DNA from 2 places in the Viridibacillus sp. FSL E2-0187 genome. Region 1 is predicted to be linked to the other one. Evidence: a T-box and tRNA genes for the amino acid it is inferred to sense, from the RefSeq annotation. Region 1 holds a T-box; the other holds one or more tRNA genes.

What was found. A T-box is a leader RNA that pairs with one kind of tRNA and senses whether it is charged. The one in region 1 lies ahead of leuS (leucine--tRNA ligase), so its partner is inferred to be a tRNA-Leu.
Region 2: it has a tRNA-Leu gene. The T-box ahead of leuS (leucine--tRNA ligase) is inferred to sense a tRNA for this amino acid. The anticodon was not compared.

Annotation. Positions count from the first base shown of each region.
Region 1 covers NZ_JBBOVG010000001.1:481,021-488,376, reverse strand. Annotated here, with positions in the region: gene leuS (leucine--tRNA ligase) at 1-1,699, opposite strand, end outside; T-box leader at 1,796-2,011, opposite strand; gene MHH85_RS02375 (3-oxoacid CoA-transferase subunit B) at 2,245-2,901, opposite strand; gene MHH85_RS02370 (CoA transferase subunit A) at 2,921-3,610, opposite strand; gene MHH85_RS02365 (MDR family MFS transporter) at 3,738-4,916, opposite strand; gene MHH85_RS02360 (TIGR01212 family radical SAM protein) at 5,082-6,041, shown strand; gene MHH85_RS02355 (class I SAM-dependent methyltransferase) at 6,038-6,610, shown strand; gene MHH85_RS02350 (type III polyketide synthase) at 6,768-7,356, shown strand, end outside.
Region 2 covers NZ_JBBOVG010000001.1:192,303-199,658, reverse strand. Annotated here, with positions in the region: gene MHH85_RS00915 (dicarboxylate/amino acid:cation symporter) at 1-959, opposite strand, end outside; gene MHH85_RS00910 (proline racemase family protein) at 998-2,008, opposite strand; gene MHH85_RS00905 (helix-turn-helix domain-containing protein) at 2,239-2,778, shown strand; tRNA gene MHH85_RS00900 (tRNA-Leu) at 3,062-3,143, opposite strand; tRNA gene MHH85_RS00895 (tRNA-Cys) at 3,186-3,259, opposite strand; tRNA gene MHH85_RS00890 (tRNA-Gly) at 3,272-3,346, opposite strand; tRNA gene MHH85_RS00885 (tRNA-Gln) at 3,355-3,426, opposite strand; tRNA gene MHH85_RS00880 (tRNA-His) at 3,433-3,508, opposite strand; tRNA gene MHH85_RS00875 (tRNA-His) at 3,553-3,628, opposite strand; tRNA gene MHH85_RS00870 (tRNA-Trp) at 3,646-3,719, opposite strand; tRNA gene MHH85_RS00865 (tRNA-Tyr) at 3,732-3,815, opposite strand; tRNA gene MHH85_RS00860 (tRNA-Thr) at 3,825-3,900, opposite strand; tRNA gene MHH85_RS00855 (tRNA-Phe) at 3,908-3,983, opposite strand; tRNA gene MHH85_RS00850 (tRNA-Asp) at 4,013-4,089, opposite strand; tRNA gene MHH85_RS00845 (tRNA-Met) at 4,093-4,169, opposite strand; tRNA gene MHH85_RS00840 (tRNA-Val) at 4,192-4,267, opposite strand; tRNA gene MHH85_RS00835 (tRNA-Glu) at 4,283-4,357, opposite strand; tRNA gene MHH85_RS00830 (tRNA-Ser) at 4,380-4,471, opposite strand; tRNA gene MHH85_RS00825 (tRNA-Asn) at 4,477-4,551, opposite strand; rRNA gene rrf (5S ribosomal RNA) at 4,563-4,678, opposite strand; rRNA gene MHH85_RS00815 (23S ribosomal RNA) at 4,815-7,356, opposite strand, start outside.

The DNA of each region.
Region 1 (7,356 bases):
CTTGGTTGAATAATTTTTGGAAAGGCTCTTTAGTTGGTACAACACCTAGATCGTACAATACTTTATGCCAGAAACGAGCATATAGTAAATGCAGAACAGCGTGCTCTTGACCACCAATGTAAATATCAACTGGTAACCAGCGTTTTAATAATTCTGGATCCGCAAGCATCTCATCATTTGTTGGATCAATATAACGTAGGAAGTACCAACTAGAACCAGCCCATTGTGGCATAGTGTTTGTTTCTCGACGACCTTTTTTACCTGTTACAGGGTCAACTACATTTACCCATTCTTCAATATTCGCAAGAGGTGATTCTCCAGTTCCACTTGGGCGGATATCATCAGTTTTAGGTAAAATAAGTGGTAGCTCTGATTCATCAAGCGTTGTTACTTCGCCATCTTCCCAATGAATAACTGGGATTGGCTCTCCCCAATAACGTTGACGGCTAAATAACCAATCACGTAAACGATAAGAAATTTTCTTTTCACCTACGCCTTTTTCTTCTAACCATTCAATCGCTTTAGCAATCGCTTCTTCTTTGCCTAAACCATCAAGGAATCCAGAGTTAACATGTTTACCTTCTCCAGCATATGCTTCTTTTTCGATATCTCCACCCGCTACAACTTCAACGATTGGTAAATCGAATTGTTTTGCAAATTCGTAGTCACGTTCATCGTGAGCAGGAACAGCCATGATTGCACCTGTACCATATGTTGCAAGTACATAGTCAGCGATCCAAATCGGCATTTTCTCACCATTAATTGGATTCACTGCATAAGCGCCTGTGAAGACACCTGTTTTTTCTTTTGCAAGATCAGTACGTTCAAGATCAGATTTCATTTTCACTTCATCTAGATATGCTTCAACTGATGCTTTTTGTGCATCTGTTGTAATTTCAGCTACTAGTTTATGTTCAGGAGCAAGTACTGCATAAGTAGCACCAAATAATGTGTCAGGGCGTGTTGTAAATACACGGAACGATTGATTTGTACCATCTACTGTGAATGCCACTTCTGCACCTTCAGAGCGCCCAATCCAGTGACGTTGCATATCTTTAATATTTTCAGGCCAATCTACTTCTTCTAAATCGTCGACTAAACGGTCAGCATAAGCAGTAATTTTCAGCATCCACTGTTTCATAGGACGGCGTTCAACAGGGTGTCCACCACGTTCTGATTTACCATCAATTACTTCTTCATTAGCAAGTACTGTACCAAGTGCTGGGCACCAGTTAACAGCTACCTCATCAATATAAGCTAAACCTTTTTTGTATAGTTGAACGAAAATCCATTGAGTCCATTTATAGTAGCTTGGATCTGTTGTATTGATTTCTCGATCCCAGTCATACGAGAAGCCAAGTTCTTGAATTTGACGTTTAAATGTCGCAATATTTTTTGCTGTAAATTCAGCAGGATCATTACCCGTGTCTAAAGCGTATTGTTCAGCAGGTAGTCCGAATGCATCCCAACCGATTGGGTGAAGAACATTATAGCCTTGCATACGTTTGAAACGACTTAAAATATCTGTTGCTGTATATCCTTCAGGGTGTCCAACATGTAAACCCGATCCCGATGGATAAGGGAACATATCTAGTGCATAAAATTTTGGCTTTGATTCGTCATTGACAGTTTTAAATGTATTATGTTCTGCCCAATATGATTGCCATTTCTTTTCGATCTCTTGATGATTGAAATTCAATGATTTCTCCTCCTTAAAATAATAAAACAAGTTTCGCCATTTATATTGTCATAATATTCCTATACTTTAGACAAAATAAAAACTCCCGTCCCTAGAACAAGGGACGAGAGCTTAAAAAGGTTCCCGCGGTACCACCCAAATTAGTGTATTACACTCAACTTGATTCCTTAACGCGGAAAACGGCTTTGGTTACACTTGTATTCACCATTGCAGACTCCAAGGCGAGTTCAATTTATCCATTTACTAGCTTACACCACCCGCTAGCTCTCTTGAAAATCAAATAAATTTACTATTCCTTATCATAGTCTTGTTATATTGAATCTAATTCTAATCGAATTGAGCCAAAATGACAAGCAATTTAAAAACTTTGGAAATAAAAGGGTTATGATGTTCGGATCGAAGTTTTCTTTATAATATGTAAAAGGTTCGATTTCTACCCTATTTATACGTGAAGAAAAGGATATCAATAAAATACAAGTGTTATTTTAATGTAAAAAAAGAAAGACATATCCTACTTATGCCTTTCTTTTTTTATAGAATATCACTTATCTAACAACTACATTTTCCTGCACATTTTCTACATTTAAATCGGCACCAGTAACTGCAACAACTTCTTCTACTGTATACCCTTCAAATACTTCTCTTAATACCAGTCCTGTAGGTGTTACATCAATGACAGCACGATCCGTAATGATTTTGTCGACAACGGATTTTCCTGTTAACGGTAGCTCACAAGTCTTTTTAATCTTAGCAGAGCCATCCTTTGCTACATGCTCCATTATTACAATAATTTTCTTTGCACCATGTACTAAGTCCATTGCTCCGCCCATACCTTTAATCATTTTCCCTGGAATCATCCAATTGGCTAAGTCACCTGTTTCAGATACTTCCATTCCACCTAAAATGGCTACATCAATATGGCCACCGCGGATCATCGCAAATGATTCAGCATTGCTAAAAAAAGCAGAGCCAGGAATAGTTGTGACCGTTTCTTTCCCTGCATTAATCAAATCAGGATCTACCTCATCCTCTGTCGGATATGGTCCTATTCCTAATAATCCATTTTCTGATTGTAAAATTACCTCTTTATTTGAAGCTATATAATTAGCCACTAATGTTGGCATACCAATTCCTAAATTGACATAATTCCCGTCAGCAATTTCCTGTTCCGCACGACGTGCAATTATTTCTCTTACATTCATATCTCAAAGTCCCCTTTCTTTAAGAACGAATCATTAAGCGTTCAATTCTTTTTTCTTGTTTCGCCTGAAATAGGCCTTGTACATAAATGCTTGGCGTCTGCACTTGGTTAGGGTCAATGTCACCCGGCTCCACTAGTTCCTCTATTTCAGCAATCGTAAATCTTCCAGCTGCAGCCATGATTGGATTAAAGTTTTGTGCTGTTTTGTTATAAATTAAATTACCAAAACTATCTGCCTTAGCTGCTCTTATTAATGAAAAGTCTGCATGCAAAGCTTCCTCTAAGACATATTCCTTACCATCGAATATGCGTGTTTCCTTTCCTTCTGCAATAGGAGTCCCCACTCCCGCCGGCGTATAAAATGCTGGAATCCCTGCTCCACCTGCACGAATTTTCTCGGCTAGTGTACCTTGTGGTGTCAGTTCTACCTCAATTTCACCTGATAGTACTTGACGCTCGAATTCCTTATTCTCTCCTACATAAGAACCTATCATTTTCTTTATTTGTTTTTTATGTAGCAGTAATCCAAGTCCCCAATCATCAATGCCACAATTGTTAGAAATGATGGTTAGGTCTTTCACTTCTTTTTCAACTAGAGCTAGAATGAGTTGCTCTGGAATACCAACTAAGCCAAATCCACCCACCATAAGTGTCATACCATCTTGAATATCAGCAATCGCTTCACTTGCAGAAGTATAAATAGGCTTCATCTTCACTACCCCTTTCTTCACTTGAAATTTCTCCCTCTTTCATTTTCTCAAACAAGTAACAAATATTCAAATTCTAGCAAATATATATATTTATGTAGTATTTTATGCAAATAAAAAACTGAGAATCTCAAAGACTCTCAGTTTTTTTCTCTTTTAGCGGTCGATCATACATGACATAAGGTACTATAGCAATCGCAAGGAAAATTGTTAAAACAATGAACATAATATGCATACCTAATTGATCAGCCAGCACACCACCTATAAAGGGTCCGACCATTCGACCTATCATCGCAGCACTATTTACAACCCCTTGATAAAATCCATCTCGTCCTTTGGGTGCTAACGTGCTAGCAATTGTAGGAATTGCTGGCCATACGAACATTTCTCCAAAAGTCAAAATGATAATTGCGACCATGAACATTTGGAATGATTCTGCAAAGCTCACTACAATAAAGGATACGATATAGATGGAAATCCCTAACACTAGTTGCGCTTTCATAAGATGTTCCAATTTTTTTACAATCGGATTAATCAGTGGTTGACCGATTACAATCAATAAGCCATTTACAGTCCAAAGCAAACTATATTGCTTCAATGAAATACCTAAATCTTGTGTATAAGATGAAATTGTTGTCGTCCATTGTGAATAGGCAATCCAACTGAATAGGAAACCGGATGATATTATTAATAGTGCGATAAAAGAAGATTTATCTTTCACGCGCTTACTTTCACTCACAACAGATGTTGGCCCCATTGATTGTTCCCCCATGGACCGGAAACCAAAAAAGGCAATGAAAAAGAACACTACGTACATTAGCAAATTCGCACTAAATAAATAGTCAAAGCTATAAGACGCTACAACTCCTGCAAGAGCTGGACCAATCGCTACACCTAAGTTTTGAGCTAAGTAAATGGCATTAAATCCACGTCGCCCTCCTTCTGGCCAAGCAGTACCTACCATTGCGAACATACTTGGGAATACAACCCCACCACTAAAACCGATAAGCGTTAAAAACCACACGTAATGAGGCCAACCATGCCAAATTGTTAAGCAGATTAGACCTAAAATTGTCACAATAATTCCAAACATGATCGCCTTATAACCGCCATAACGATCAAATAAATAACCACCTAGTAAGTTTCCAACAACACCTGCAGCAGCATTTGCCATTAACACAAGCCCTGCAACAGAGAGAGATTGCCCTAGATGATCATGCATATAAATTGTATTTAAAGGCCATAAAAATGAACTACCTGTAACATTTACAAGCATACCAATTATTAATAGCCAGACACTTTTTGGCATCCCCTTACCCCCATTATTTCGTATAACTAAATAATCTTATTTCATTTCCATTATTTCAACAACCCCATAAAGCTTTTTTCTATTATTTTTTTTCACTTGAAATAAAATGATTCGATGAATTGGCCATTCCCATGTTAAAATAGTTCGTTAGAGGAGTGAAAACGCATGACTGAAAATTTATTTCCGTTCCCTTCTGATGGGAAACGTTATTATACATGGAATCGATATTTACGTAATGAGTTTGGTCACAAAGTATATAAAGTAGCTTTGGATGCAGGCTTTGACTGTCCAAACCGTGACGGCACTGTAGCATTTGGTGGTTGTACATTTTGTAGTGCAGCCGGCTCAGGTGACTTCGCTGGTGATCGCGTAGATCCAATTCCAGTTCAATTCGAAAAAATCAAACATAAGATGGAGCAAAAATGGAAAAACGGCAAAACGATGGCCTATTTCCAAGCGTATACAAATACACATGCCCCATTACCAATCTTGAAAGAGAAATTCGAGGCGGCTTTAGCTCAAGAAGGTGTTATGGGGATTAGTATTGCTACTCGACCTGATTGCTTGCCTGATGATGTTGTTGAATATTTAGCTGAACTTAATGAAAGAACTTATTTATGGGTAGAACTAGGTTTACAAACAGTCCATGAAAAAACAGCAACAATGATTAATCGTGCACATGATTTCGCGACTTATGTTGAAGGCGTCGAAAAATTACGTAAGCACAATATACGAGTATGTAGTCATATCATTAACGGGTTACCTCTTGAAACAAATGAAATGATGATGGAGACTGCACGAGCTGTCGCTAATCTTGACGTACAAGGGATCAAGATCCATCTACTTCATTTATTAAAAGGTACACCGATGGTTAAACAATATGAAAAAGGCATCCTTGAATTTCTGGATAAGGATGAATATATTAAGCTGGTAGCTGACCAACTAGAAATCATCCCGCCTGACATGATCGTGCATCGAATTACAGGTGATGGACCAATCGACTTAATGATTGGCCCAATGTGGAGTGTTAACAAGTGGGAAGTATTAAATGGGATTGATGCTGAACTTGAAAGACGAGGTAGCTGGCAAGGTAAGTTTTATAATGCGGAAGTGCCATCTAAATGAAGCTCCAGCGCGTTTTACAATACACTAAAGATTTACTAGCAGATACAGTAGTAGCTGGTGATTCTGTGGTTGATGCGACAGCTGGAAATGGACATGATACAGCCTTTCTAGCAGAGCTTGTAGGCACTACAGGACATGTCTATGCTTTTGATGTTCAGCAGCAAGCAGTTGACGCGACAAAATTACGCCTTGAGGAAAACCAATTAGACAAACAAGCTACAGTTATTTTAGATGGCCATCAAAACGTTAAACACTATGTATCAGAGCCTATTAAAGCAGCTATTTTCAATCTCGGTTATTTACCTGGTAGCGAACACTCGATTGTCACAAAGCCTGGTACAACAATCGAAGCAATCTCTGACTTATTAGACCTATTACATGTAGGCGGTATGATTATTCTCGTTGTTTACCATGGCCATGAAGGCGGCAAGGATGAACGCGATAAATTATTAGCTTATGTTAGTGACTTACCACAGAAATACGTTCATGTTTTACGTTATGAATTTATCAACCAAAAAAATGACCCTCCATTTATCATTGCTCTAGAGAAAATGAAGGACTTACCATAAAAGAATTACAACAATACAAGACTTCTATTACCGTTCATACAGGTGATGGAAGTCTTTTTTATACCTTTCACCTTATTCTCCTACAAAAAAATACTTGAATAAAAGCCATTGCACATAGTGATACTGATAATATTCTATTTTTATAAGGAGAATCAGTATGCCAAAAATTCATGCAGTTAGTACATATAACCCACCATATACATTAGTACAAACTCAGGCTGAGCATTTTGTTCGCACTCTTTTCTCACAAAAAATAACTCAACTAGAGCGCTATTTACGTGTTTTTGAAAATGGTGAAATTCTTAATCGCCATCTTACTATGCCAATTGATTGGTATAAACAAGATCACGATTTCGCCGAACGTAACCGACTTTATATTGAACACGCTGTCTCTTTTGGCGTTACCGCTATTGAGAACTGTTTAGAAAAAGCTGGTGGGGTCAGTACGAAGGATATTGATGCCATTGTATTTATCTCTAGTACTGGCATTTCAACACCAAGTATTGATGCTCGAATTATGAACAAACTCCCTTTTTCTGAACATGTTGTACGAATTCCTATTTGGGGACTAGGTTGTGGCGGTGGTGCCGCCGGAATTAGTCGGGCTAATGACTTCTGTATTGCCCACCCCGCTTCAAAAGTTTTAGTTCTATGTGTTGAGCTTTGTAGCCTTACTTTCCAAGCGAATGATTTAACTAAAAGTAACCTTATAGGCACATCCCTTTTCGGAGATGGTGTCGCTTGTG
Region 2 (7,356 bases), 290 kb from region 1:
GTAATTGGTATATTATATAGATTAGCCGCAAAAACTCCTGTCACACCAAAAGTGACTGCCAACCCATCCATATTAATTGTTGCACCTAAAGGCAATGTAAAACCGTAGATTTTATCTGAAATTCCAAGTTGTTTAGACACCCTCATGGATGCTGGTAAAGTGGAATTGCTAGAAGATGTTGCTGCAGCTACAAGGAGTGCTGGGCTTATCGTCTTAAAAAAACCTAAAGGCTTAAATTTAGTGAATATCTTAATCATTGTCGGATACACAATAAACAACAAAATTGCCAAACCGATAAGTGCCGTTAAAACATAGTGCAATGATTCATACAATATTTTTGTGTCTGTTGTTCCGACTAAATTCGCAAGTAATGCAAGAATGCCAATTGGAGCAAGCATCATAATGATATCCGTTATTTTCAACATCAATATTGCACCTTCATTAATCAACTTTTTCATACCGCTTACCTTTTCTCCCAAGCTGAGTAATGCGACTCCAATGATGACCGCCACAATTATTATTTGTAGCATATTCGTTTCAGCCATCCCCGCAATAATATTGTTAGGCACCCATTCAACCATATTATCAATGAAGCTGAACTCTTGTGGTTCAATTTCTTTACCACCGGTTAATAATCCTTGTGCGTTCTTACCAGGATTCATTATAAGGGCGACTCCTATACCAATTGAGGCTGCAAGTATGGTTGTAAGTGAATAGTATAAAAAAGTTAGACCCCCAATTGATTTTAATGATTTCATTCCTGGTAAATTTGTAATACCATCAATTAGAACAAAGAAAGTCAACGGTACAATTAACATTTGAAGGAATCTGATAAATATATCACCGATTGGTTTAAGATAACCTGCTTGCTGTCCAAAAACCAAACCAATAATTATTCCAATCACTGCACCAATTGCGACTTGAATAAAAAGATTCTTCTTTTTCCACCACTTTAACATCTTACATCACCCCTCCTTTCTTTAACGTTACGAAACTATCAAATCTCTTCCAATAAAAATCCTCTTGGTAAAGTGTCGCGTGGATCAACTAAAAATTGATGGAAACCTGTCAAGAAAGCTTCTCCTGTAACTTTTGGAATGACCGCTTCATAACCCGCTACATTGCTAATCGATAAAATCTCTCCGATGAATTGGCCATCTGTAATGCTTTCGTGAACAAAGCTTCCCTGGTCTTCCAATTCACCATGTGCATAAAGGCTCGCTAATCTTGCGCACGTCCCTGTACCACAAGGTGAGCGGTCGATTTGTTCATCTGCAAAAATTGTCACATTGCGCAAATCTGCATTCTCTCCTACTGGATCATCTGAGAAAATAACACCATAAATGCCACGAAGACCACTTTCAAGTGGATGAACTACATCAATTTTATCTTCTATATATCGTTTGATTTTTGTTCCCCATTTTTGAATTGCAGGTAAATCTTTAGTATTTACTTTCAAGCTCATCTCTTTGCTTTTAACAACTGCGTAGAAAGCACCTCCAAATGAGATATCAACATTGAATTCATGACCATCAATACTTACAGGCATATCCTTTTCCAATACAAATGACGGGACATTTTCAAAAGAAACCGCTTCCACAATAGAACCATTGCATTTTGCATAAGCTACTATTTCACCTGCAGGACTATCGATGATAAATTTCTGATTTTCTTCTGTTACGATGAAACGACCTGTTTCTATCCCCATCGTGATTACACCAACAATTCCATGTCCACACATCGTGCTCCAACCTTCATTGTGCATAAACAGTACTCCAAAATCTGCATGAGGGCTTGCAGGGGGCGTAATAATACATCCATACATACCATGATGCCCCCTCGGTTCAAGCATCAGCACTTCTCTGATATAATCAAGATGTTCCATGCAGTAAGCACGTCTTTCCAATTGAGTATCACCTTTTATCTCGGGTAGCCCGTCCGTAATAATACGTAATGGTTCGCCCGCAACATGTACATCAACTGTTGAATATACTTTTTTAATAATCATCTAAATCTCTCCAATCCAATTTTTAAAATACTGTTTCAAAATTAATTATAAAAAGAGTCTCTAGTTATTTATTAACATATGTTTTATAATTTAAGTGAAAGTTCAATATTTTTGAAGTATTACTTAAATTACAATAACCTAATATTAGATTAGAGTTAATATTCTGTCAACTTTATTTTTTAAAATATATAATGATGTATACTTTACATAAATTGAGATGAGGTATTGTTATGGACAAAACAATTGGAGATAAAATTAAAAGCCTACGAAAAGAAAGAAAATTAACCCTTAAGGAAATTGCAGACAAGACTGATCTATCAATCAGTTTTCTATCACAAGTTGAGCGTATGAAATCATCTCTAACACTAGAATCGCTCAAGAAAATATCCGAAGTACTTCAAGTAAATCCTAGTTACTTTTTCAACACAGAAACAGAACAAAAACAGCCTACTGTCATTCGAGGAATAAATAGCGGTACGGAGTTGACCGTCAACCAATTCATTTACAAGGACCTGTCCGGCAATCATAAAGGCCTTGGCTTTAACCCACTTCTTATAATTCTAAATCCTGGAGAAAACAAGGGGAATCAATTTACTCATCACGGAAAAGAATTTCTATATGTTTTAGATGGCAAGCTGACCGTACAAATAAATGATGAAGAATATCATTTAAACGAACATGACTCCATTATCATCGACTCTAGTAGTCCGCATTATTGGTTGAATCTCACAAGTACACCTGTTAAATTTTTATGTGTTTCTTCAGAGTAAAAGTCAATAAATCCTGATCTTGTTTCTATAACTACTACTTTTAAAAAAGAGGAGAGAAATTTTGCTCCTCTCCTTTTAGTCCTTTCTCCCTTTCCTCCTCTTTTTTAAGTTCATAAAACATTGCAGGAACCTACTGCGCCTTTATAGTTAACATTGAACGACTGTGCTTCTAGAATATCTTGTACCTTAAATTCCACCATGGATACTCCCTCAAAGAAAGAAATTTAAACAACAAAAAAAGAGCTCTCATAATGAGAACTCTTAAGGAAATTTATATTTAGGATACCGGTGGTCGGGGTCGAACCGACACTCTCGAAAGAACACGATTTTGAGTCGTGCGCGTCTGCCAATTCCGCCACACCGGCATAATATTATTATAGATCATATGTAGTTATTTTAAAAATAATTGGAGGCGGCAACCGGATTTGAACCGGTGGTAGAGGTGTTGCAGACCTGTGCCTTACCACTTGGCTATGCCGCCGTAAATAGAAAATGGAGCGGAAGACGAGGTTCGAACTCGCGACCCCCACCTTGGCAAGGTGGTGTTCTACCACTGAACTACTTCCGCAAATTTAACTGGGGTACCTGGATTCGAACCAGGGCATGACGGAATCAAAATCCGTTGCCTTACCGCTTGGCTATACCCCAATAATATGGGGCGACTGATGGGAATCGAACCCACGAATGCCTGAACCACAATCAGGTGCGTTAACCACTTCGCCACAACCGCCATAATATTATTATATCTAAGTTATTTTATTGTCAAAAATTAAATGGGGCGACTGATGGGAATCGAACCCACGAATGCCTGAACCACAATCAGGTGCGTTAACCACTTCGCCACAACCGCCATTATATAATTTAAATTGGCAGGGGCAGTAGGAATCGAACCCACATCAAAGGTTTTGGAGACCTCTATTCTACCGTTAAACTATGCCCCTAAAATAAAAAAATGGTGGAGGGGGACGGATTCGAACCGCCGAACCCGAAGGAGCGGATTTACAGTCCGCCGCGTTTAGCCTCTTCGCTACCCCTCCAGAAAAACATGGTGCCGGCGAAAGGAGTCGAACCCTCGACCTACTGATTACAAGTCAGTTGCTCTACCAACTGAGCTACACCGGCATTATTATGGTGGGTCAGGACGGAATCGAACCGCCGACACTTAGAGCTTCAATCTAATGCTCTACCAACTGAGCTACTGACCCATAATAATTTAATATTCTTTTTTAAAAAATGGCGGTCCGGACGGGACTCGAACCCGCGACCTCCTGCGTGACAGGCAGGCATTCTAACCAACTGAACTACCGGACCATTTGGTTGCGGGGACAGGATTTGAACCTGTGACCTTCGGGTTATGAGCCCGACGAGCTACCGAACTGCTCCACCCCGCGATAATGGTATTATTAATTTAAATGGTGGAGGATGACGGGATCGAACCGCCGACCCCCTGCTTGTAAGGCAGGTGCTCTCCCAGCTGAGCTAATCCTCCGTATAATGTTATAAATGGTGACCCCTACGGGATTCGAACCCGTGTTACCGCCGTGAAAGGGCGGTGTCTTAACCGCTTGACCAAGGGGCCATTTAATAAATTAGAATGTGTATGGCGGAGAGCAAGGGATTTGAACCCTTGAGACAAGGTTACTCGCCTACACGATTTCCAATCGTGCTCCTTCGGCCACTCGGACAGCTCTCCAAAAATGGCTCCGAAGGTAGGACTCGAACCTACGACCGTCCGGTTAACAGCCGGATGCTCTACCACTGAGCTACTTCGGAATAATATGATCGCCTAGCAACGTCCTACTCTCACAGGGGGAAACCCCCAACTACCATCGGCGCTAAAGAGCTTAACTTCCGTGTTCGGCATGGGAACGGGTGTGACCTCTTTGCCATCATCACTAGACTATTGTATTACCTAAGGACAAGAATAATTATACCATCTTTTTTAAAGTTTAGCAAGTGTTTTTTGCTATTTTAGAAAAGTTTTTTATTATTCTCTCAAAACTGGATAAATTACATTGAAGTTAGTTAAGTAAAATTTGGTTAAGTCCTCGATCTATTAGTATTCGTCAGCTCCGTATGTCGCCACACTTCCACCTCGAACCTATCTACCTCATCGTCTTTGAGGGATCTTACTTACTTGCGTAATGGGAAATCTCATCTTGAGGGGGGCTTCATGCTTAGATGCTTTCAGCACTTATCCCGTCCACACATAGCTACCCAGCGATGCCCTTGGCAGAACAACTGGTACACCAGCGGTGTGTCCATCCCGGTCCTCTCGTACTAAGGACAGCTCCTCTCAAATTTCCTACGCCCACGACGGATAGGGACCGAACTGTCTCACGACGTTCTGAACCCAGCTCGCGTACCGCTTTAATGGGCGAACAGCCCAACCCTTGGGACCGACTACAGCCCCAGGATGCGATGAGCCGACATCGAGGTGCCAAACCTCCCCGTCGATGTGGACTCTTGGGGGAGATAAGCCTGTTATCCCCGGGGTAGCTTTTATCCGTTGAGCGATGGCCCTTCCATGCGGAACCACCGGATCACTAAGCCCGTCTTTCGACCCTGCTCGACTTGTAGGTCTCGCAGTCAAGCTCCCTTATGCCTTTACACTCTACGAATGATTTCCAACCATTCTGAGGGAACCTTTGGGCGCCTCCGTTACTCTTTAGGAGGCGACCGCCCCAGTCAAACTGCCCGCCTGACACTGTCTCCTACCCCGCTAAGGGGCATGGGTTAGAAGTTCAATACATCTAGGGTAGTATCCCACCAACGCCTCCTCCGAAGCTGGCGCTCCGGAATCTCTGGCTCCTACCTATCCTGTACAAGATGTATCAAAATTCAATATCAGGCTACAGTAAAGCTCCACGGGGTCTTTCCGTCCTGTCGCGGGTAACCTGCATCTTCACAGGTACTATAATTTCACCGAGTCTCTCGTTGAGACAGTGCCCAGATCGTTACGCCTTTCGTGCGGGTCGGAACTTACCCGACAAGGAATTTCGCTACCTTAGGACCGTTATAGTTACGGCCGCCGTTTACTGGGGCTTCAATTCGCACCTTCGCTTGCGCTAAGCACTCCTCTTAACCTTCCAGCACCGGGCAGGCGTCAGCCCCTATACGTCACCTTACGGTTTTGCAGAGACCTGTGTTTTTGCTAAACAGTCGCCTGGGCCTATTCACTGCGGCTCTCTCGGGCTTTCACCCTACTAGAGCACCCCTTCTCCCGAAGTTACGGGGTCATTTTGCCGAGTTCCTTAACGAGAGTTCTCTCGCACACCTTAGGATTCTCTCCTCGACTACCTGTGTCGGTTTGCGGTACGGGCACCTTTTACCTCGCTAGAGGCTTTTCTTGGCAGTGTGAAATCAGGAACTCCGGACATACGTCCTCGTCATCACAGCTCAACGTTATAGAAATGGGATTTGCCTCATTTCACGCCTCACTGCTTGAACATGCATAACCAACAGCATGCTTACCCTATCCTACTGCGTCCCCCCATTGCTCAAATGGTAAATAGGTGGTACAGGAATATCAACCTGTTGTCCATCGCCTACGCCTATCGGCCTCGGCTTAGGTCCCGACTAACCCTGAGCGGACGAGCCTTCCTCAGGAAACCTTAGTCATTCGGTGGACGGGATTCTCACCCGTCTTTCGCTACTCATACCGGCATTCTCACTTCTAAGCGCTCCACCAGTCCTTCCGGTCTGACTTCACAGCACTTAGAACGCTCTCCTACCACGGACATCTAAGATGTCCATCCACAGCTTCGGTGAATTGTTTAGCCCCGATACATTTTCGGCGCAGCGTCACTCGACCAGTGAGCTATTACGCACTCTTTAAATGATGGCTGCTTCTGAGCCAACATCCTGGTTGTCTAAGCAACGTCACATCCTTTTCCACTTAACAATTACTTTGGGACCTTAGCTGGTGGTCTGGGCTGTTTCCCTTTTGACTACGGATCTTATCACTCGCAGTCTGACTCCCGTGCATAAATCACTGGCATTCGGAGTTTGTCTGAATTCGGTAATCCGGGATGGACCCCTAGTTCAAACAGTGCTCTACCTCCAGGATTCTCTATCACGAGGCTAGCCCTAAAGCTATTTCGGAGAGAACCAGCTATCTCCAGGTTCGATTGGAATTTCTCCGCTACCCACACCTCATCCCCGCACTTTTCAACGTACGTGGGTTCGGGCCTCCAGTAAGTGTTACCTTACCTTCACCCTGGACATGGGTAGATCACCTGGTTTCGGGTCTACAACCACATACTCATTCGCCCTATTCAGACTCGCTTTCGCTACGGCTCCGTCTTCTAAAACTTAACCTCGCATGTAATCGTAACTCGCCGGTTCATTCTACAAAAGGCACGCTATCACCCATTAACGGGCTCTAACTACTTGTAGGCACATGGTTTCAGGATCTATTTCACTCCCCTTCCGGGGTGCTTTTCACCTTTCCCTCACGGTACTGGTTCACTATCGGTCACTAGGTAGTATTTAGCCTTGGGAGATGGTCCTCCCAGATTCCGACGGAATTTCACGTGTTCCGCCGTACTCAGGATACACTCAAGAGAGAATGAACTT